Regions from separate parts of the Viridibacillus sp. FSL R5-0888 genome, predicted to be linked through region 1. Evidence: a T-box and tRNA genes for the amino acid it is inferred to sense, from the RefSeq annotation. Region 1 holds a T-box; the other holds one or more tRNA genes.
The links. A T-box is a leader RNA that pairs with one kind of tRNA and senses whether it is charged. The one in region 1 lies ahead of metG (methionine--tRNA ligase), so its partner is inferred to be a tRNA-Met.
Positions count from the first base shown of each region.

Region 1 (12,060 bases):
ATTTAAAGGGAAAATATAAATTTCAAAGCATGCATATGAGAGATGTGGTTGGTTTGATCAATTTGAATAAGACAAATTAAAAGTCCGGAGAGAACAGGTAGTTTCTCATCGGACTTTGTTTTATTTATAGTCAACTTTACCTTATGCATAACCTCATTTTTTATATTTAAGTAATGATACTTCGGTGAAAATATGTAGAATAACTTTAAATCTAGTAAGTTGAAATGTAGCTATTAACGCATACTCTGATAATCTATTTTCATAAAATAAAAGGATTTAGGAAATTTAGCCGAGAAGGGAGATAGCGATATGTATAAAAAAATTGTCTTTAAAATTGTTGGTTTGGAATTGCTTTTAATATTCTTCTATACGGTAAATGGCGCCTTTGTAACAATTAAAGAACCTACTAGTCCATATTTACAATTTGTTATGCTGGTTCCATTAGCAATCATTCTCTTCCTATATATTGCTTTCAAAAAGAAATGGCGTCAATACTTCTTTGTGAAGGTTCATCTTAATAAAGAAAGTCTGTTGCTATACGCACCACTTATTCTCGTATTATGTATCATTCTATTTAGCACCAACGGCTTAAATTTTGTATCTGTACCTAACTTATTTGCTATGTTTATCATGCAGTTACTAATCGTCGCTTTTATCGAGGAAACGGTCTTTAGAGGAATGATGCTGCGAATAATATCTGCAAAGGGTACTTTTACAGCTGTTTGGATTTCGAGCATACTGTTCGGAGTGACACACTCATTGCAGTTAATAGGTGGACAATCAGTTGAAGATACGATTATTCAAATTTTATATGCACTTGTTGTAGGATTAGTGCTAGCATTGCTTGTAATGGATGGGCAGTCGATTATCATTACGATATTGTTCCACGGCTTGAATAACTTTTTCAACTTTATGGGAAATATCGAAAGCTCGATCACATCAGCATATATCATCTTTTTCGTATTATTAGTATATTCAATTTTCCTGTGGAAACGAGTAAAGAACAAGGAAAAACATAGTCTTCATTCTCTTTAGGATATTTATCCAAATAACTAAAAAGCCAAGACTACAATTTGTAGCTCTTGGCTTTTTATTTGAAGCGATTTATAATAACGATGGTCATCAATATCAAAAAAATAATGACAGCTGAGATTGGAGAAAATAGCTTGTTCGCTAACGTGTTGATTGCAGTGGACTGCTGCTCATGCTTCATAACTGCCTTCAAGAACTGGTCATCCTTTATTTGGACAGCAATTGCTTGCTCCGTACTAATACCTTTAATAGAGAAGTACTTAGTTCCATTTTTATAAGTATTCGAAAAGTTTCCGCCAAGTTGCTCCATATCTGAATAACTTGTAACTTGACCAATTTCTTTGTCTATTTCAGTGACAAGTTCATCAATTACTTCATAAACGTAGCCATCCCAAGTAACGAGTGAATACACCCAATCAGTAGCAGAGGAATGATTAGGTAAGGTCATAAAACAAATGAAAATCAAGAGAGCAATAATCTGTTTTAATGTCAAAAAAATTCCTCCTCCAAGGGTTTTTCGTAGTTTAACATAATATAATATGAAAATTAGAGCAAAATGAAGAAAACTTGGTTATATTTTAAATAAGAATAAAAGAGAAAAGGGGCTTTAAAATGGGAAGATCCAAAGAATTAGTAATGCGGGAAATTCCACAATCTGAAATTGGTCAGTCGATTGAATTATTAAACTATGTGTTTCAAATTTCCTTATCTATTAATAAGGATCGATTATTCGTAAATGCCAAAAGTAAACAGTTCGATGAGGGATTAGCTCTTGGTTGGTTTGATCGAGAGCAACTTGTCGCCCAAATATTAAATTTACCGTTTCAAGTGAATATTCATGGGACCATTTATGATATGAGTGGCATGACAGCGGTGGGTACTTATCCTGAATATTCAAGCCATGGTTTGATGCATACACTTATGGTTGAGAGTATGAAAAGGATGCGTCAAGAAGGGCGCTATATAGCCTATCTATTCCCGTATTCAATTCCTTATTATCGCAAAAAGGGATTTGAAATTATGAGCGACATCCTAGAGTATCAAGTGAAAGATACACAACTACCCTTTTATAGAAATATTCCCGGACAAGTAAGACGTATGAAGGATGACTTTTCAGATCTTCGTGATGTATACAACAGGTATGCTCATAATACGCATGGTGCGATGAAACGAAATGCAATAGCTTGGAATGAGAAATTCCAAGAATCGTATTGGGAAGAGAAATTTGAAGGTAGCGATACGAAATTGCAAGCTGCCGTGTATTATGATGATGACGGTTTAGCGCTTGGCTATATGTTCTACCGCATTATGGAAGAGGATTTTTATATTGATGAGCTTGTATATTTGAAGGAAGTTGCTCGTAAAGCATTATGGAACTTTGTACATGCCCATCGTTCGATGATTTACCATGTGTATGGTAAAACTTCTGGCAATGATGCGATAGCTTTCTTAATGGAGGATAGTGAAATCAAACAAAATGTTTCCCCGTACTTCATGGCAAGAATTATTGATGTCCAAAAGTTTCTTGAGCGGTTCCCTTTTGCAAGAACGAACTTCCACATTCGGTTAGCTTTAACGGACACTCTCCTAGAATGGAATCATGGAACCTTTGAAATTACTGTTCAATCAGGAGAAGTAACAGTTGAAAAGGTAAGTAATGAAATTGAGTCAAATACTGTACAAATGACGATTCAAACGTTTGTCACAATGTTCCTAGGATATAAGCGTCCAACGTATTTGCATAGTATAGAAAGGTTAAAAGGTGATACTGCATCTGTTGCTTTACTTGAAGCGATCTTGCCAAATGAGGTACCAAGTTTTATCGATTATTTCTAGTGAATTAGAATAGACAATATGAGCGGAATTCTGTATATTAAATATAACTAAAAACGAAAGGGTGACCCAATTACATGAAGTACTAATCCTATTTTTTCGAAAGCTAAGAATGAATCGTATTTTAAATCAGATGAAATACTCTGTTTTTTCAAGATGCCTTCATTCCAGTGTTTTCAGAATAGGATTGTCATTCATGTGTTGGACAAAAAAGAGACGTCTCTTTTTGCTGTGCACCCATGCCTCCTATTCTGATTGTAGATAGGGGGCATTTTTTTGCCCCGATACATGAGGGGAGAGATTTTTTATGATGTTATTAGAAGCAAATGGACTGCAGTATTCAATTAGAAATAGAGAAGTTTTTAATATAGAGAAGTTGCAAATCAATGACCATGACCGCATTGGTTTAATCGGGAAAAATGGCTCTGGAAAAACGACATTGCTTGAAGTTTTAGCGGCATTGAAAGAACCAGAGAGTGGACATGTGAAAACTTACAGTCCGCTAGAACTTGTACCGCAGTTAAAGGAATCGACATCCTACAAGAGTGGTGGGGAAGTCACAAAGGCGTATATACAAGGTGCATTAGCAAAGAGTGCCCGTCTATTAATAACTGATGAACCGACAACTCATTTAGACACGCATCATGTGGAATGGCTTGAAGGAGAATTATTAAAAAGAGGTGGCGCGTTACTAATCGTATCCCATGACCGTGCATTTCTAGATGCAGTATGTACGAAAATTTGGGAGCTCGAAGACGGCGGATTAAAAGAATATAGAGGGAATTATTCCGACTATACTGAGCAAAAGAAAATTGAAAAAAAACAGCAAGAAGCATCCTACGAAAAATATACAACTAGGAAAAATCAGTTAGAGGAAGCCTTAGTTTTGAAAGAAAAGAAAGCAGCGAGAGCAGCAAAAGTACCGAAATCAGTGAGTAAATTGGAAGCATCCAAAACAAAACCTTATTTTGCAAAAAAACAAAAGAAATTACAAAAAACAGCGAAAGCAATTGAAACGAGATTAGAGCAATTAGAAAAAGTGGAGAAAGTAAAAAATCCAGTAGCGATTAAAATGGATTTACCAAACGCTGAAACAGTGAAAGGCAAAATTATTATACGCATAGAAGATGTTGAAGGTCGTGTAGGAGAGCGTTTTCTTTGGCAAAAAAGCAGTTTTCAAATACGCGGAGGAGATAAAATCGCTATTACTGGGAATAACGGTAGTGGAAAAACGACTTTGCTAAAAAAGATCGTTGAATATGAAAAAGGTATTACCATTTCACCAGCAGTGAAAGTCGGTTATTTTAGTCAAAACTTGAACGTGTTAAATGTTGAAAAAACTATTTTAGAAAATGTTAGAGAACTATCGATACAAGATGAGACATTTATTAGAACCGTACTTGCAAGACTCCATTTTTATCGAGATGATGTATATAAAAAAGTCGGAGTACTCAGTGGCGGTGAGCGTGTGAAAGTAGCGCTTGCTAAAATTTTCGTTAGCGATGTAAATACGTTGATATTAGATGAACCGACGAATTTTCTTGATATAGATGCAGTCGAAGCATTTGAATCGCTCCTAAAAGAATACGAAGGAACAATCATCTTCGTATCTCATGATCGACGTTTTGTAGAAAATATTGCTACTCGGCAGTTAAAAATTGAAAAGGGAAAACTTCAATTATTTGAAGGAACGTTAAAAGAAAGAGTGCAAACAAAGAAAAAGAAAGCACCTGATAACAAGGAAAATGAGTTATTAATTTTAAATTTAAAGATATCTGAAGTGTTAGGACGACTTAGTATAGAACCTACAAAGGAACTTGAAAGTGAATTTCAACGATTAATAGAAGAAAAACGTAAATTATAATAGTAAAACCTCAAAAAGGGTGAAAGACTTCTTTTTTGAGGTTTTATTTATACTTTCTATTTAAGGTTGATTTTGGAACTTGAAAATCTATAAGTTCAACAAAAAATGCTAACAGAGATGAATGAGCGCATTATGAATATAGAAAAATTGTTAAAAGAGGTTAAATAAATAAAAACTGGACATACTAATATTGAAAGAACTTAAGATGATTTAAAAATATTCCAAGAAGTTTTCAAATTAGGCGTCATAAAATAGAAGGGCAAGATCGTCATTTTGAACAAATTTAAATATTAGGAAATAATTTATAAAATAGTCATTATTTAAAATATTTTCAAAATAATTTAAAATATTGAAATTGAATGAAAAGCCCTATTTGACAATGTTTGTGAGCTATTTGAGAGGAAAAATGTATTGTGGAATTCAGTTCTTTTGTTTTTTATTCGTTACAACACTTGCATATCTCGGAAATGCATGGTATTATGAAGTTAGTTATTTTTGTTCGGTGCAAAGGGCAGTATAAGTTTGACTTGTCGTCTGGACCATCACTTTGGACAAGGATAGTAATACAATGTGTGGATATCACACTAGGAGGCAACAATAATGGAACAAGGTACAGTAAAATGGTTTAACGCAGAAAAAGGATTTGGATTTATCGAACGCGAAAACGGAGATGACGTATTCGTACACTTCTCAGCAATCCAAAGTGAAGGATTCAAATCTTTAGACGAAGGTCAAAAAGTTACTTTTGACGTTGAGCAAGGCGCACGTGGCGCTCAAGCTGCTAACGTTCAAAAAGCTTAATTTGAACTAGCTGTAGAAAAAACCGATTCTCTTTTGAGAGTCGGTTTTTTTATTGTCTTTTTTATTTTCCATAGTGTGGCGAACAATGGTGCATTTACTAGATAGCACATAAACTCATATTGCGATGATGAGAGTATGTCAAATTGCTTCAACACGTTTACGTATAATACTGTGGGGAAAAGTGAAACATATGATTAGCGCAATATAGTGAAGCTTCATATTCTTTAACTTCTGCAATTGAACTATTTCAACTTCAAATTGAAGAAAACTTAATTATGAAGGTGTTGAAAAAAAGTGAAGGAATTTTACGCAGATTTACATATTCATATTGGTCGTACCAAAAGTGGTAGACCTGTAAAAATTACAGGAAGCAAAAGGTTAACTTTAAGACGTATTTTAGAAGCGGCGAGTGAACGAAAGGGTATTGATCTAATAGGTATTATAGATTGTCATTCGCCAGAGGTCATTGAAGAAATTGAAGAGATGATACAAGATGGAGAGATGGTGGAAATTGCTGATGGAGGGTTATTGTTCGGAAACTCTACCTTGATACTTGGTTCAGAAATTGAAATATACGATGAGCACTGCCACGGACCAATTCATGTCCTTGCTTATTTTCCAACTATTGAAATCATGAAAATTTTTTCGATGTGGATGAGTGGCTATGTGAAGAATATCAATTTAAGTTCTCAACGTGTTTATTGTGATGGTATTACACTTCAAAAGAAAGTGCGTTCACTTGGAGGTTTATTTATTCCTGCTCATGTGTTTACTCCTTTTAAAAGCCTATACGGTAAAGGTGTATTATTTAGTTTAAGTGAGGTGTTTGATCCATCTATGATAGACGGAATTGAGCTTGGTTTAAGCTCAGATACGTATATGGTGAGAGGTATAAAAGAGTTAGAGCAATATACCTTTTTAACGAATTCAGACGCCCATTCTGTCGGTAAAATTGCAAGAGAATATCAAAAAATGAGACTTGATCATGCAAGCTTTACTGAATTACAAAAAGCCCTTCAAGAAAAAGACGGGCGAGCTATTGTCGCTAATTATGGTTTAAACCCTTTGCTTGGAAAATACCATCAAACGGTTTGTGGTGGCTGTTCTGCAAAAGTAGATAAGGGTTTATCTGAATGCCCTGTATGTCACAAACATAATATCATTAAAGGTGTTGCCACTAGAGTTAAGGAGCTATCTGAAAGTGAAGAGAGCAAGCGACCTAGACCGCCATATATTCATCAAATTCCACTAGATTTCATACCAGGACTCGGACCAAAATCACTAGATCGTTTACTTCTTGCAGTTGGGACAGAAATGAATATTTTGCATAAAGCAACTTATCAAGAGTTAACGGCAGTAGTACCAGAAAAATTAGTTCGTTATATTGATCAATCCCGAAAAGGTGAGTTATTAATAGAAGTTGGTGGTGGAGGTAAGTATGGCAAGGTACAAAAAGAAGAGTCTTAATAGTTTTCAGTGTGAAAAGCTTTCGGCGAATGGATCAGTCATTTGCAGAAAGCTTTTTTGTTTATTTATTAATGTTACTTTGACTGATGAGATATTGATATTCTTCATCAATTAGTGCAATGTCCAAACGCTCAAACAAGGGCTCTACATATTGAATGAATGTCGGTAATTCTACTAATTCATGCCATGAGATATCAGTAATTCCAAGCATGTCGCGTATTTTCTTTGTTGAGAACGGAATAAAGGGTTCTAGTAATTGTGATAAATTCGCAATGATGTAGATGCATGTAGCAAGTGTATTTGCACAACCAACTTCATCATCTTTTACTTGTAACCAGGGTTGTTGTTCGTCAAAGTATTTATTAGCCGATCGGATGTAAGAGAAAATTTCTTCAAGTGGTGCTTTGAAATGCCCTTGTTCAATCGCGATAGCTACTTCATCATAGAGTTTTTGCGTTTGAAGTTTAATTGAAGCATTCAGTATGCCTTTAGGAATTTGTTTATTGAATGATTTTTCGATAAATTTTAATGTCCTGTTAACGAAATTTCCGTATGCACCTAGAAGCTCGCTATTATGACTATAAATAAATTCGCGCCAAGAAAAATCTGTGTCGCGATTTTCTGGTGCATTGATCGTCAAGAAATATCGAATTGTATCTACATCGTATTTTTCAATAATATAGGGTACCCATACTGCCCAGTTTAAACTAGTAGAGAGTTTCCGTTTCTCAAGTGTTAAGTATTCATTTGAAACAATATGTGTAGGGAGGGCAGGGCTATTTAATCCCATTAAAATAGCTGGCCAAATGATTGTATGAAAAGGGATATTATCTTTCCCGTGAATGTAATAAGAAATTGTGTCGTTACTCCAGAAATCTTGAACGTTTTTCTGATGTTGTTTTGCCCATTCTAAAGTAGCGGTGTAATACCCTGATACAGCTTCAATCCAAACATATATTTTCTTTCCGTCAAAACCGTCTATTGGTACATCAATTCCGTTTGGTAAATCTCTCGTAACGGCTCTATCGGGTACGCCCTCTGCTAAGTATCGTTCGGATAAGTCGATTGCATTTTGGCGCCATGCTTTTTGTTCCTTTGCATTTTGCACATATTGTTCTAAAGAATTTTGCATCTTACTGAATGCAAAGTAAAAATGCTCCGTTTCTTTCACGATGGGTTGATTGCCACAAATTTTACATCTTCGATCAATTAAATCCAGTGGATCTAATATTGTTGAGCAATAATCACATTGATCCCCTCGTGCCTTGCTACCGCATACTGGACAGATTCCTTCGACAAAACGGTCCGGCAAAAACTGTTTGTCATGTTCACAATACGTTTGTTCAATTGTTTTTTTATATAAAAAACCATTATCTAGTAGCTTCAAGAAGATATTCTTAACGCTTTGATGGTGGTGTTCAGCATCTGTACGCGTATATAAATCGTAAGTAAAACCCAGCTTTTTAAAACAGGCTGTAAATTCTTCATGATATCGATCTGCAATTTCCTTTACAGTAACACCTTCTTGATTTGCTCTGATAGAAATAGGCGTACCGTTACAGTCGCTACCTGATACATAAAGAACGCTCTCTTTCTTTAATCGATAATATCTAGCTGAAATATCTCCTGGTAATAATGCAGCAATATGTCCCAAATGTAATGATCCGTTTGCATAAGGCCAAGCTCCGCCAATAACAATACTCATTTTAAAAAAATCCCTCCTAAAATAAAAAAACTCGCCCCAATCAAATTAAATTGATCAGGACGAGATTATATACCCGTGTTACCACCTTCGTTTGCAAATAGCTTACACCATTTGCCTTCATCAGTACGCCAATTAGGGATACTGTTGCTGTTATAACGAGTGCCTTTCTCGTCGTAGCCTACTAAAAAAATCGTTCGGTACGAAGCTCAGAGGTCATTTTCAAATAGTTAAGTTCACTTCATTTCCACCGACAGAAGCTCTCTTGACAACTTAAGTTATTTTACTTTTCCTCATCAACGCGTGTTTCTATATGTTGAAAAGAAGTATAAAACACTATTAATGGAAAAGCAAGTATATTTCGAATAAAAAATCAGCGGTTGAATGAGTTTGCATTAAATACTATGTTATAATTATCTAATTTACAAAATTGGAGGAAGACGATGCAAGCTGTTAAAAGAATTCTACAGTTTTTAAAACCGTATAAATGGTTGGCCATTTTAGGGCCGTTATTGATGGTAGTCGAAGTAACGATGGACTTAATCCAACCAACTATTATGCAACATATTATTGATACAGGTATTGCTAATCAGGATCATACATATGTAGTGAAAATGGGCATTCTAATGATTGTCAGTGCATTAGTCGGACTTATTGGTGGAGTAGGGTGTTCCATCTTTAGTGCTAAGACGGCTGTCCATTTTGCAACGGATATTCGGAAGGATTTATTTGATACAATTTCTTATTTTTCGAGTAGTAATAGAGACGAGTTTGGAACCGGTAAGCTCATTACAATAATGACGAGCGATGTAGAGGCTTTACAACGTGCGTTAATGATGACTTTGAAAATTTTTGTACGTGGTCCTTTATTATTTGTCGGGAGTATTGTCATAGTATTTATGACTGCTAGACAGCTATTTCCAGTACTACTCATAGTAGTTCCAGTCTTGATCATCTGTATCTACTTTTTCACGAAATTATCAGGTACTATGTTTGGTAAAGTACAGCTAGCGATAGATGCAGTGAATACAAAATTGCAGGAAAATTTAGCTGGAATTCGAGTGATTAAAGCATTTAATCGAAAACGCCATCAAATTGAACAGTTTACGGATGTTAATGATCAATTAACAAAACGAACAATCACTGCGGACCAAGTCGTAGCGGTTTTGATGCCTTTAACAATGTTTGTCATTAATATGGGGATTATTGCTGCACTTTGGTTTGGAGCAATTAAGGTGGATAATGGCACGCTGCAAGTAGGTGTTATTTTAGCATTTATAAATTATTTAACGATTATTATGAATGGTCTAATTTCTAGTAGTATGGTGTTAATGCAAATTGCCCGCGCTTTTCCCTCTGCAAATCGAGTGCATAAAATACTTGCAACATCAATTGACATTCAAAATACAGAAAAACCTATCCAACTAGAAGAAGTAAGAGGTGCTGTTACTTTTCGAAATGTCAGCTTTAGCTATAGTAAAAATGGCGAGCAAGTGTTGAAAAACATTTCATTTACTGCGCATCCAGGAGATTTCATAGGCATTATTGGAACAACGGGCAGCGGGAAGTCAACGCTTGTTAAAATGATTCCTAGACTTTTTGATGTGGATCAAGGACAAATCTTCATAGATGATATACCGCTTAAGCATTATGATTTAGAAATGCTTAGAGAAAACATCGGATTTACACCACAAAAGGCAACGCTGTTTTCGGGGTCAATAAAAGAAAATTTACAATATGGAAATCAAAAAAGTTTAGAAAAAGATATGTATAAAGCACTTGATGCTGCTAGTGCTACGGAATTTGTTGAGAAATTAAAAGATGATTTACAGCACAATTTAACACAAGGTGCAACAAACTTATCAGGTGGACAAAGACAGCGTCTAGCTTTAGCAAGAGCTTTTATCAGAAAGCCATCCATCCTTATCCTAGATGATACTACTTCTGCAGTAGATAGTATTTCAGAAAAAAATATACAACAGGCAATTGCAACAGATTATCAAAACACGACAACCTTTATCGTGGCTTCCAAAATATCCTCCATTATCAATGCCAATAAAATTTTAGTAATGGAAGACGGAGCAATTGTTGGTATGGGAACTCATGAAGAATTGCTTGAAAATAATAAAGTCTATCAAGAAATCTATGATACCCAAGTGGAAAAAGGAGGGGTATTAAGTGAATAAAGAACAGACTAATCAACCCCGTAATGGATTAGAACGTGGACCACATTTTCGTGGGCCAGTTGTGAAACCGAAAAACCAAAAACAAACGTTAAAGCGAATTTGGGATTATGTAAAACAGCAAAGATTGCAACTCATAGGAGCCATTTTCCTCGTTATATTAACAACGGTTTTAAGTTTAGCGGGACCGCTTCTAATTGGTGTAATCGTAGATGATTATATTATTACAAAAGATTTAAGTGGCACGACCAAAATGTTATTTATTTTGGCGGGTGTATATGTATTAACGTCAATTTTCACTTGGCTTCAAACATATGTCATGATCAATGCAGCGTTAAAAACGATTCAAAAGTTAAGATTAGATCTATTTGAAAAGTTGCATTCACTTTCACTACGTTTCTTTGACAAAAGTTCACAAGGGGAATTAATGAGTCGTGTAACAAATGATATTGATAACTTAAATGTTGCGTTGAGCCAAAGTGTCGTTCAAATTGTTTCATCAATACTAACGTTGATTGGCACGAGCATTGCAATGTTCATACTAAGCTGGCAGTTAGCGATTGTCACTTTAACCATTATTCCGCTAATTGTATTTGTATCGAAACAAATTATTAAAAAGAGTAGTGTGAACTATTCTGAAAGACAGCGTGATTTAGGGGCATTAAACGGGTATATAGAAGAGACTATAACTGGCTCTGAAGTAATTACTCTGTTTGGTCAAGAAAAAATGACGACTACACATTTTGCAAAGGTCAATGAAAGTTTGAGAACATCCGCTATGAAAGCTGAAATTACTTCGGGCTTCCTTGGCCCCATTAATAACTTTATGAACAATTTTGGTTTAGGGTTAGTGATTGGGACAGGGGCACTGATGGCGGTAAGTGGTCATACATCAATCGGCGTCATTGCGGCATTTGTAACGTATACACGTCAATTTTTCCGACCAATTAATCAGCTATCTAATTTGTTGAATACTTTTCAATCTGCCATTGCAGGAGCAGAGCGTGTGTTTGAGATAATGGATGAAAAACCAGAACGAACTGATGGACAAAATGCAATTGTAAAGGAACAGCTTAAAGGGGATGTTTCATTCCGCGATGTTACTTTTTCGTATGATACAGGTAAACCAGTCTTAAAGAATATTTCATTTCAAGCAAAAGCAGGTGAAACAATTGCGC
Region 1 covers NZ_JBBPAU010000001.1:1,508,223-1,520,282, forward strand. Annotated here, with positions in the region: gene MKY02_RS07460 (polysaccharide deacetylase family protein) at 1-80, shown strand, start outside; gene MKY02_RS07465 (CPBP family intramembrane glutamic endopeptidase) at 310-1,035, shown strand; gene MKY02_RS07470 (hypothetical protein) at 1,091-1,525, opposite strand; gene MKY02_RS07475 (GNAT family N-acetyltransferase) at 1,645-2,868, shown strand; gene MKY02_RS07480 (Vga family ABC-F type ribosomal protection protein) at 3,173-4,729, shown strand; gene cspC (cold shock protein CspC) at 5,330-5,530, shown strand; gene MKY02_RS07490 (endonuclease Q family protein) at 5,825-6,997, shown strand; gene metG (methionine--tRNA ligase) at 7,059-8,702, opposite strand; T-box leader at 8,755-9,008, opposite strand; gene MKY02_RS07500 (ABC transporter ATP-binding protein) at 9,143-10,885, shown strand; gene MKY02_RS07505 (ABC transporter ATP-binding protein) at 10,947-12,060, shown strand, end outside.

Region 2 (12,060 bases), 1.4 Mb from region 1:
GCGAAAAGTAAAGTGTCATCTGCAGTACAAGATATTGCCGATGATTTAATAAAACTATATGCAAAACGTGAAGCTGAAAAAGGTTTTGCCTTTACTCCAGATGGTGATGAACAACGCACTTTTGAAGCGGCGTTTCCATATGAGGAAACAGAAGATCAATTACGTTCTATTCGTGAAGTCAAACACGATATGGAACGCGAGCGTCCAATGGATCGACTTGTTTGTGGTGATGTTGGTTATGGTAAAACGGAGGTTGCCATTCGTGCAGCCTTTAAAGCAATTATGGATGGTAAGCAAGTAGCTTTCCTTGTACCTACAACCATTTTAGCTCAGCAGCATTATGAAACGATGGTAGAACGTTTCCAAGAGCAGGCAGTTTCTATTGGTTTACTTAGCCGCTTCCGTACGAAAAAACAGCAAACAGAAACATTAAAAGGGTTAAAAGACGGTACGATAGATGTTGTCGTCGGTACACATCGTCTCTTATCTAAAGATGTGGTATATCGTGACTTAGGATTACTCGTAGTCGATGAAGAACAACGATTTGGTGTGACGCATAAAGAAAAGATCAAACAATTAAAAACGAATGTCGATGTATTAACATTAACAGCAACACCAATACCTCGTACATTACATATGTCGATGGTTGGTGTCCGTGATTTATCTGTAATCGAAACGCCACCTGCAAATCGCTTCCCAGTCCAAACATATGTCATGGAGCATAGTGGTGCGCTTGTGCGTGAAGCCATTGAGCGTGAAATGTCACGCGGTGGGCAGACGTTTTATTTATATAATCGTGTTGAAGATATGGCGAAAAAGGTGCAAGAGATCCAAGAGCTCGTACCTGAAGCGCGAGTCGGCTTTGCACATGGCCAAATGAGTGAGTCTGAGCTAGAATCTGTTATTCTTGGATTTTTGGACGGAGATTATGATGTGTTGGTCACGACAACAATTATTGAAACAGGTATTGACATTCCAAATGTGAATACATTAATTGTACACAATGCTGATCGCATGGGTTTATCGCAGCTTTATCAATTAAGAGGACGCGTTGGGCGTTCCAATAGAGTAGCCTATGCTTATTTCATGTATCAACGTGATAAAGTATTGACAGAGGTAGCAGAGCAACGTTTGCAAGCGATTAAAGAATTTACTGAACTTGGCTCTGGATTTAAAATTGCTATGCGTGATTTATCAATTCGGGGTGCAGGGAATTTACTTGGATCTCAACAACATGGCTTTATCGATTCTGTCGGATTTGACTTATATTCACAAATGCTTGAAGAAGCAATAGAAGAACGACGTAGTGGTACGAAAAAAGAAGACATACCTGAAATTGAAATAATTTTACCGTATGACGCATACATTCCTGATCAATATATTCCAGATGGCTATCAAAAAATTCAAATGTATAAACGTGTAAAAGCGATGGAAAATGAAAATGACTATCTTGAAATTATTGATGAATTGCAAGATCGATTTGGTGATATACCTTTTGAAACCGAACGTTTATTACGTATTGCACGAATGAAAGTTTGGGCGAAGGAAGCAGGAGTCACTTCAATTAAGGAAACGAATAAAGTTATTACTATTCAAATTTCAGAGAAAGGTACGGCGAATATAGATGGCGCAAAAGTTGTCTCAGAATCATTGAAGTTCGGGCGGGCTGTAGGCTTCCGGATGGATGGGCAACAACTATTACTTACAATAGATGAGCGCAAAATGGATAAACAATTACCGTTTGATATTTTAGAAGCTATTATGAAACTTTTGCCTACTGCAAAAAGGGAAGAATCTGCACCTGTTGCTGAGTAATACCCTTTTTGCATAGAATGCCCATTTGTGAACCATACTAGGACAAGTATAACTATATTTTGTCGAAAGTGAGGCAACACGAATGAAAGCAACTGGCATTGTACGACGTATTGATGATTTAGGGCGCGTCGTTATCCCAAAAGAAATAAGAAGGACTTTACGCATTCGTGAAGGCGACCCGTTAGAAATTTTCACGGATCGCGAAGGGGAAGTTATTTTAAAGAAATATTCACCTATTAGCGAATTGAGTGACTTTGCAACTTCGTATGTAGAAACATTATATGAAACGCTTGGTACGGCTGCTTTAATTAGTGATCGAGATGAAATGATTGCAGTGGCAGGAGTATCAAAAAAGGATTATGTTAATAGACAGCTCTCATCATTTGCTGAAGAAAGTATTATGCAACGATCCATTCTAGTAGAGAAGCATGAAAGCTCTGTAGAGTTGGTTCCAGGTCAAGTTGAGCAAATAAAATCTTACTGTGTGGCACCAATTATCGTGTCAGGTGACCCAATTGGCGCTGTTTATATATTGTCAAAGGTGCACTTTATTGGTGACTCAGAGCAAAAAGTAGCTGAAACTGCTGCTCATTTTCTTGCTAAGCAAATGCTTGATTAACATGAAAAAAGTCTTCCTCGCAATTTTTACGAGGAAGACTTTTTTTATTTTATCATTTTAATATTAGAAGGATGTACTATTCTTGAAAAATTAAGCAACTTCATTAAATCATCGGTATTTGATTCATTATGGTTAGCTGTTTGTTTCGTGGTATCTTCCCGCATTTCGGAAATTAATATTTTAGTGCCATCCTCTTTGACGAGGTACTGACGTACATAACCATTTTCTTTTTCAATTAAAACCCGATTTTTTTTCGGTTTTGATTTTAATGCAGCATAGATATATGAACTTTGTAGTATATGTGGCTGATTAAATTTCGCCGCGTTATGAAATGTTTTAATATTCGCTACATTCATCTTCAAAGTAATCCCTCCTCTATACTCTTTAATTAATAATTTTATCGGATGCTTTTACTGGTATTGAACTAAAAGTCACTTATTAATAATCTAATACTATATAAAGAAAGTAATTTTCTAATAAATATAGTTCTTTAGGCATGTTATAACCTGTTTTTTATGGATAAGCATCAATATGCTATACTGATGACACTTAGATTATTATGAATTTTGGTGAACGATGTATAGGAAAGAGGATTTGAAATGCCTGAGAAGTGGGGAATGAAGGTATATGTGAAGGGAGTGGCATTATTAACGCTTGCTGCTCTTTTTGTCAAAATACTGAGCATGGTGTATCGAGTCCCTTTTCAAAATTTAGTTGGGGACCAGGGATTTTATATTTATCAGCAAGTGTATCCATTTATAGCGATTTTCGTTGTTTGGACGTCGAGTGGATTTGCTGTCGCCATTTCTAAATTACTTGCTGAAGCTGAAGATCGTGATGAAGGAGTGTTGCGCGGTGAATTATTACGGGTGGTATTTTATTATTTATGTATTTTATCCACCCTTTTCTTCATCATTTTATTTTGTGGAGCTGATCTATTTGCGAAATGGATGGGCGATCCAGAATTAGCTTCACTTTTACGTACAGGTTCCTTTGTTACATTATGTATGCCAGCGATTGCTGTTTATAAAGGTTTCTTTCAAGCTCGCGGTATGATGACACCAGTTGCCTATGCACAAGTGATGGAACAAACTATTCGTGTCCTTGTCATCTTAGGTGGTACTTGGCTTGTTATGACGACGACCACTTCTTTGTATCAGGCAGGGCAAATGGCGGTGGCAGGCACTGTTGTTGGTGAACTAGCTGGTATCATTTTATTATGGATGTATTTTAAAAAGTTTAAGCGAGGGAACAAAATATCCGTAAGGAAAAAGGTAGCTATCTTTCCTGTATTAAAGGAATTGACAGTTTTAAGTATTACGGTCAGTATGAGTGGCCTTTTACTATTGTTTTTTCAACTAGTTGATTCATTTACTGTTTTTGAAACACTTACGAAAAGTGGAATTTCAACCTTAGAGGCAATGGAAACGAAGGGAATTTACGATAGAGGGCAGCCACTTGTGCAAGTCGGGCTTGTTATTGCAACATCGTTATCCCTTGCAATTGTCCCTCTTGTTGCCCATACATCAAAAAAGGATAATGGGCGAGGAGCTGAACGGTTTATTCAACTGACCTATCGTACGGCCTTGTTATTTGGTTTTGCTGCGACGCTTGGTTTAATGCTCGTTATGCCTTATGTAAATGAGATGCTATTTGAAACACGTGAGTTATCTAATGTATTGATAGTATTTGTAGCGCAAATTATATGGTTGTCACTTATTCTAACGCTGACAGCCATGCTTCAAGGGTTAGGGAAATTAAAAATACCGACTTTAATATTAATAGTAGGTTTTATAGTGAAAGTGCTTTGTAATGAGTTGTTTATTATAAGGTGGGGTATCATAGGCGCGGTATATGCTAGTAATTTAGGTTTAATATGTTCAGCTATTGGATTGATCTATTATTTTAAAAAAATTAGACCAATTCGTTTCGCACCCACACGTTTTTATATATGTATGGGATTTGCCTCAGCCGTCATGATAACTTGTGTACTGTTATGGAGTTATTTTACCGAGCAGTGGCTCTTTGCTTCTTTACCTTCGCGATTGAACGCAGCATTGACTGGAAGCACAGCAGCATTGATAGGGGCGTTTGTGTTTTTGACAATCATTGCGAAGTGTGGAGTTCTAAATAGTAGGGATTGGTTTTTACTACCATTTGGACGCAGAATGGCCAGTTATCAATTATGGCTACAACGAAAGAAATAAGGATAGGTGAAAATTATGCATCAATTGACAATAATTGGCCTCGGAGCTAGTGACTTTGAACAGCTACAAATAGGTGTTTATCGTAAGTTACAGCAGGCAAAGAAAATATATGTACGTACGATAGACCACCCAGTATTAAATGAGTTAGCAACTGAAGGAATCGAATTTGAAAGCTTTGACTATATCTATGAAAAGCACGATGATTTCCGACCAGTTTATGAAGAGATTGTAGAAACGCTTTTAAGTTATGTGGAGAAAGAAGATATAATGTACGCAGTACCTGGACATCCACTCGTAGCAGAGTTAACTGTTCAACTATTAATAAAAGCTGAAAAAGAAGGCAAAGTAAAGCTTAACATTGAGGGAGGTCAAAGTTTCCTAGATCCAATCTTCGGTGCATTACGTATCGATCCAATCGATGGCTTCCAATTGGTAGATGGAGCAACTTTCTCATCACATGAAGTGAATATGAAGCAACATCTATTAATTGCACAAGTATATGATACTTTCAGCGCTTCAGAAGTAAAACTGACATTGATGGAAAAATATCGTGAGGATTATCCAGTTACAATCGTTACTGCAGCAGGATCAAAAGGCGAAAAGCTACGTACAGTTCCTTTATACGAATTGGACCGTGCAGCAGAAATTGATAACTTAACAACCGTCTACGTGCCTCCAGTAACGAATCATGATGGAGCTCTTCGTGAATGGTCAACTTTCCGTGAGATTATTTCAACATTGCGTGGCCCTAATGGTTGTCCTTGGGATCAACAACAGACGCACGAAAGCTTGAAAAGATATATGCTAGAGGAAGTGCATGAGTTCCTACAAACGGTCGATGAGCAAGATGATGAGCATATGATTGAAGAGCTTGGTGATGTGCTACTACAAGTATTTTTACACGCACAAATTGGTGAAGATGAAGGATTCTTCAACCTAGAGGATATATTAGAAGCAGTAAGCACTAAGATGATTCGTCGTCATCCTCATGTATTTAGTGATGTTACTGTAGATAGTGTGGAAGAAGTAAATGCTAACTGGGAAAAAATTAAAAGTAAAGAAAATGCTAATGGTGAGATACCGGAACCTCTATTAAAAGGTGAGTACCGAGCAGCATCTTCACTGCAAACGTCTTATAACTATCAAAGACGAGCGGCAAAAGTTGGTTTTGAGTGGCCTACGACAGAAGGTGTTTGGGAAAAGTTCTCCGAAGAATTGCAGGAATTCCGAGCAGAAGTAGCGAATGGAACGAATGAAACACGTCTCGATGAATTTGGCGATGTGCTATTTACATTAGTGAATATCGCACGTGTATATAAAATTTCAGCTGAAGAAGCCATGCTCCACGCAAACCGAAAATTTGCTAGTCGCTTTGGGTATGTTGAAGCGCAAGTAATGGCTGGTAAAAAAGATTTTAAAGCTTATAAGTTTGAAGAGTTAGATGCCTTTTGGAACGAGGCAAAATCAGAAGGAGGGAAATAAAATATGAGATTAGATAAATTTTTGAAAGTATCACGTTTGATTAAACGCCGCACATTAGCAAAAGAGGTTGCCGATCAAGGTCGTATTACAATTAACGGTAAAGTGGTGAAGGCAAGTACTGCTGTAAAAGCAGGTGACGAACTCGCAATCCGATTCGGTCAAAAAGTTGTAACGGCACGAGTTGAAGAATTGAAAGATACAGTAAAAAAAGAAGACGCTGCAAGAATGTTTACGATTATAAAAGAGGAGAAATTAGAGAAGATTGAACCGCAATTTATCGATGATGAGAACTAGCTGATTTTGAAAGTAGATGTTGCTTAAAGAGAAATAGTATTTTAAGCATTGATCTATATTTTGTTTGAATGATTTTATATGAGGTTGCCCTGAAAATTAGTATTCACTAAATTTTAGGACAACTTTTTTAATTGGACAATTCCAAAGCTAGTTCTCCAAAGTAACACTGACCAGTAAACATGATAGGGGGAAGTTACAAATTATTAATGAATAAGAATATCTTATGTAAGGATACATAGAAATGAGCAGGTATATGCAGTAAATCATTGTTATACTTGTTTCTTCTATCTATTTAAAGAGTGAATGTTGAAGAGGTAACGCTAAAATAGTACTAAAATGACTGCAAAGCGTTTTGAAAAACCTATCTATAAACAAATATCTGAATGGAAATTAGCAGTTTTATCATAAAGGGTTTGTCCGCAGCATATAGTTTAAAGACAGGACAAGGGAGGGGAATCATTGACGTTACAGCCGGATAATGCAACGTACACAATTCCAACAGGGGATCATTTGCTAACGGTCAGAAATCGCAAACGAATGGATGTCACTTCGGTGAAATCAATCGAGCGCTTTGATCAAGAAGAGTTTTTAGTGCACACTTCGCAAGGACATTTACTCATCAGAGGTGAGGAATTACGTATTGTCCATTTGGATGTAGACAAGGGTTTATTGACACTTGAAGGAACAGTGAAGACGCTACAGTATGATGACGAAGACAACGGCTTGTCTAAAAGCTTCCTTCATAAAATATTTGGATGACCGTAACAGCGCAATTTCTCAGCCTTCTCGTCATGATTGCTAGTGGAATTGTAGGAGCAGCATGTATAGATCTAGTACGTACGATTAAATATTATGCACCCCCGCGGTCATTCAGAAGAAAAGGCTATATAGCGTTAGAGCTGATAACTTGGCTTATACTCGGTATAGCTAGTTTTTATTTACTATTTAATGTGCGAGCTGGTGAATGGCGTATTGTTGATCCAATAGCACAGCTCGCAGGTTTTTATTGTTATCAGTTATACTTCCAATCGGTATTTCGCTTTGGAGGTCGTCTAATATACATTATTTTACTTAGGCCATTGTGGTTAATTTTTAATTTTTTCGTTTCGATCATAAGGTGGATAATCCGCGCCATAATGCGTGTTGTAAGGCTCCTGCTGTTACCATTTACGCCATTGGTTAAAAAAACTAAACAGTTAAGGCTTAAAAAATCAAGGTAAATTCGTTATAATGGAGAATACACATACAATAACAATGAAGAAGCTAGAAGAATTATTATTTAGGGAGGGATAACGAGGATGAATAATCGTAACAAAAAAGCTAGTGGAGAAAATTCAGTTGCTGCCATTCGTCGAGAATACATCGAGTCCATGGAACGGCAGGAAAAGAAAAAACGAGCCATGAAAATACGTCTTTATCGAAGACTGGCACTTTTCGCAATCGCATTTGTTCTCGTTATGGGGTCCCTAGTATTTACATTGATAAATCAAAAGAAGACACTCGCTAAAAAAGAACAGCAAAAAATTGAGCTAACCCAGAAACTTTCAGACACCCAAGACCAACAAGAGGAATTGAAAATTCAAATTTCGAAGCTAAATGACGATGATTATATCGCCAAATTAGCACGTAAAGAACTTTTCCTTTCTGAAGCTGGTGAAATTATTTTCTCAATTCCAGAAAATACCGAAAAAGATGAGAAAAATGGGGATTCGAAAGAGTAGTCTTATTGACACTCTTTTTTTGTTGGATATAATTAGAAGTGAGAATCTAACCGAGTTTTAAGATTCATAATTTGATTACATGGCTTACAAAGTCGCTTGATTTATTAAGGAGGAGCATTTTTTTTATGTCAATTGAAGTAGGCAGCAAGGTACAGGGTAAGGTAACAGGTATCACAAATTTTGGAGCATTCGTAGAGCTGCCAAATGGCTCAACAGGTCTGGTGCACATTAGTGAGGTTGCAGACAATTATGTAAAAGACATCAACGAACATTTGAAAGTTGGAGAAATGGTTGAGGTTAAAGTAATGAATGTCGAAGCGGATGGCAAAATTGGTTTGTCTATTCGTAAAGCAAAGCCTCAAGCAGAACGACCAGAGCGGCCTCAACGCCCACGTCATAATAATCGTTCAAATGATCGTAATGATAACCGTCATCAACCAAAAGAGAATTTTGAACAAAAAATGGCACGATTCTTAAAAGACAGTGAAGATCGTCTTGCAACGCTAAAACGCGCTACAGAATCTAAACGTGGTGGCCGTGGCGCAAGAAGAGGGTAACTTGCTGGCTATTTTAATCGTAGAAAAAGTGTGAAATAGATTTTTGAGCAATCCAAGTACGTCGTGGGTTGCTTTTTTAATTGTTTATACCTGACGAATTGTACTATTAAATGCAATACAAACAAACTAAAATTCGCCTATAACGACACCTCTGTAGACAATTTGCCACGTATATGTATATACCGTACTTAATTTGACATATAAAAAAGCAACTTTCTCATCATGAGAAAGTTGCTTTTTTATGATGACCCCTACGGGATTCGAACCCGTGTTACCGCCGTGAAAGGGCGGTGTCTTAACCGCTTGACCAAGGGGCCAAATAATATTGGCACAGATGGCCCAGATAAAAAATTATGGCGGCAGAGGGGATCGAACCCCCGACCTCACGGGTATGAACCGTACGCTCTAGCCAGCTGAGCTACGCCGCCGTTTTAAACAACATAATAAATAATACAAGATAAAGTGTGTAAGTGTCAAGCTGTTTTATGAAATTATTTTCTTTAAAAAAGCAATTTCTCGTCGAAAAGTTTTTTTTCATGAAAACACAAAAAGACAAAGTTTATGGAATATTCAATCTATAATGGTGGCAATGTTCAGGAGGAGGTTGTTTTATGAAGATGTGGCATGAAGGAATAGCGCAAAATCAAGCAATTAAGAATACATGGGCAAGTGTAGCTAAGAGAAAATACCGAATATGGCTATCAGTTTTGTTTTTATTTTGTTCCTTTTACTTATCTCAAGCCGTGTTATTTGAAGCAACGGTACCATTCTTCCTACCGATTGCAGCAATTGCATTTACTAGATATCCAAGGTGGATGAGTTGGACATTGGTAGGAGGATTGTGCGGAAGTCTTACATTAGGTTTCGGGCAAACAACCATTCATATATTGGAATTGTTGTTTTTATTACTCCTTTTAAAAACCCCTTTTAAACGATTACCACTTCCTGTAATAGTAGGGTTTAGTATTTTGACGGTTCAAATAGTTTGGCAATATATTTCGTACAATGGGCATCCTCCAATTCTTGTATGGCTATACATCGGATATGAAGGTGCATTAGCAATCTTCATGACACTCTTTTTGGGTATCCTTTTCTTACCGATGCATCAGTTAATGACGGCCAGATGGTCTTTTGAGCGACTCGGTGCAGCACTGATCGTAGGGGCTGTGGTATTAACCGCTATGGACGATGTTGTTCTTAGCTTCTTATCAGTATCACGTATTGCTATGCATTTACTTATACTTGTATCTGCATTAGTTGGCGGTGTCACATTAGCAACAGCTGTAGCAGTGCTAACAGGTATGATACTTAGTCTATCTCAATTATCTTTTAGTGGAATGATGGCAGTTTACGCGGTAACCGGTTTATTTGCAGGGGTTTGCAAAAATGCCGGTAGGTTTTGGATTGCCACAGGGGGCATTATGGCGAGTGTCTTTTTTTCATTGTATGATGCGACACTGCCACTTGATTATACATTCTTTATGTCTATTGCATTTGCTACCTTACTATTTTTTATCTTCCCACAGAAATGGGTTCTTTATTGGCAAAATCAATTATATCCAAATAGGGATGAAGTGCTTTTAGAAAGACAGAAGTGGTTAACGGAAAGGCTCAATACGAAGCTTGTAGATTTTCATCACTTCGTAGATTTTATGAAAGAGCTTGTACATGATCGTTTTGGGAATGTGAACAAAACTGTAGCAGAAGAGAGGCAGGAGCAACCGCTCGCAGTTTGCCAATCTTGCTTTAAGTACGATAAATGTTGGAGCAATAGTAAAAGTGAGATGCCAGATTTAACGCAGAGATGGCTGGATGCAAGTGCTACTGCGAATGCAGCGACAAGATTGCAACTTGATGAAAAAATTCGTTATAAATGTGTGAAGTCCGCGCCGTTTTTGTCCGCACTGGAGGAGAAGGTTTCGAAAAAGCAACTTAGTGGTCAGTTTTACCACGGTCGTAAGATGATTGCTTTGCAATTGCGGGATATGTGCCAGCATATCGATATGGTGATGAATGATATGACGGGGGAAGCAGTGTCTTTTCAGCATAAAGAGGACGAGCTATCAGAAGAGCTAAAACTTGCTGGAATTGAACATTTTCAAGTAGATATTTTATCAAATGAGACAGGGAATCGGAAAATTGTTTGCTGTTTACCAGAGAAAAAGGCCATGTGGGAAACAGATCAAACATTAGCAGAGCGCTTAGTGCTACCAATTTTACAAAGTGTGTTTAATGAGCCGTTTGAAATCGCGAGAACTGCTATGAAGGACAGTCCGTATCCACATTTGCAGATGACATTTCAATCTTCGGTTCGATTCCATATGTCTTATGATGTATATACGTCTTCGAAGCAGAATACGATTTACTCTGGTGATTCACACGCCGTTTTCCCACTTCATCAAGGGCTTACGGCCGTTATGTTATCAGACGGAATGGGACATAGTAAAAAGGCACATCAGGAAAGTAGACGTCTCATTCGATTAATGCGTGAATGCATGCACCATCAAATGGCACCCGAAACAGCCATGCATACATTGCATTATGTCATGTCTTTGAAAAATGATAGTGATATGTACGCGACAATGGATTTTGCACTTGTGGATTTACAAGTCGGCACTTTATGGTCCTGGAAAGCAGGGAGTATGGCAACTTATTTAGTACGAGGGGAAAGGTGTATTCGATTAGAGAGTAAGAGTGAGCCAGTAGGGTTTATGACATCATTTTCAGTAGAAGCAGATCAAGTATCACTAAAAGCAGGGGATATAATTTTCATGTGTACGGATGGTCTGTTCTTTGAAAATAAGTCTTGGGAGGAGCAGGAAAGTAAACTAATTCGTCATTTACAGGAGCTGGAGAATTGCCCAGCTGAGGATATGTGTGCATCTGTTTTACGTGCATTTCGAGGTCAGGATGTACCAAATGATGATTGTACACTCGTCGCAATCCGTATTGAACATAAAATTTCAAATTGGTCTTTATTTAAACCATCTTCGGCGGCTATTTCTGAGCAAAGAATGGTAAGATAGTGAATGAGGTGAGAAGATGGAACAACTCGAACAAAAAGCTTATCAATACATGAAGTATTATCATTTATGTAATGAAGGTGACCGTCTTCTCGTTGCTTGTTCGGGAGGTGCTGATTCAATGGCACTTCTGCATTTTTTGTATAAAGAGAAAGACCGATTGGGTGTCACTGTTGCGGCGATTCATGTGAATCATATGTTGCGTGGGGAAGATGCTGAAAGGGACCGTCAATTTGTTGAAGCTTTTTGCCAAGAACGTGACATTCCTGTTTATGCTATTGATATACCTATTCCTGAGATTTTACAACGTGAGAAAGGGAATTTACAGGCTATATGCCGAAG
Region 2 covers NZ_JBBPAU010000001.1:71,854-83,913, forward strand. Annotated here, with positions in the region: gene mfd (transcription-repair coupling factor) at 1-1,815, shown strand, start outside; gene spoVT (stage V sporulation protein T) at 1,898-2,434, shown strand; gene MKY02_RS00360 (hypothetical protein) at 2,479-2,796, opposite strand; gene MKY02_RS00365 (putative polysaccharide biosynthesis protein) at 3,034-4,641, shown strand; gene mazG (nucleoside triphosphate pyrophosphohydrolase) at 4,657-6,123, shown strand; gene MKY02_RS00375 (RNA-binding S4 domain-containing protein) at 6,127-6,417, shown strand; gene yabP (sporulation protein YabP) at 6,877-7,176, shown strand; gene yabQ (spore cortex biosynthesis protein YabQ) at 7,173-7,637, shown strand; gene MKY02_RS00385 (FtsB family cell division protein) at 7,716-8,138, shown strand; gene MKY02_RS00390 (S1 domain-containing RNA-binding protein) at 8,264-8,695, shown strand; tRNA gene MKY02_RS00395 (tRNA-Glu) at 8,941-9,012, opposite strand; tRNA gene MKY02_RS00400 (tRNA-Met) at 9,050-9,123, opposite strand; gene MKY02_RS00405 (SpoIIE family protein phosphatase) at 9,307-11,721, shown strand; gene tilS (tRNA lysidine(34) synthetase TilS) at 11,738-12,060, shown strand, end outside.
Region 2: it encodes a tRNA-Met, which carries the amino acid that the T-box ahead of metG (methionine--tRNA ligase) is inferred to sense. The anticodon was not compared.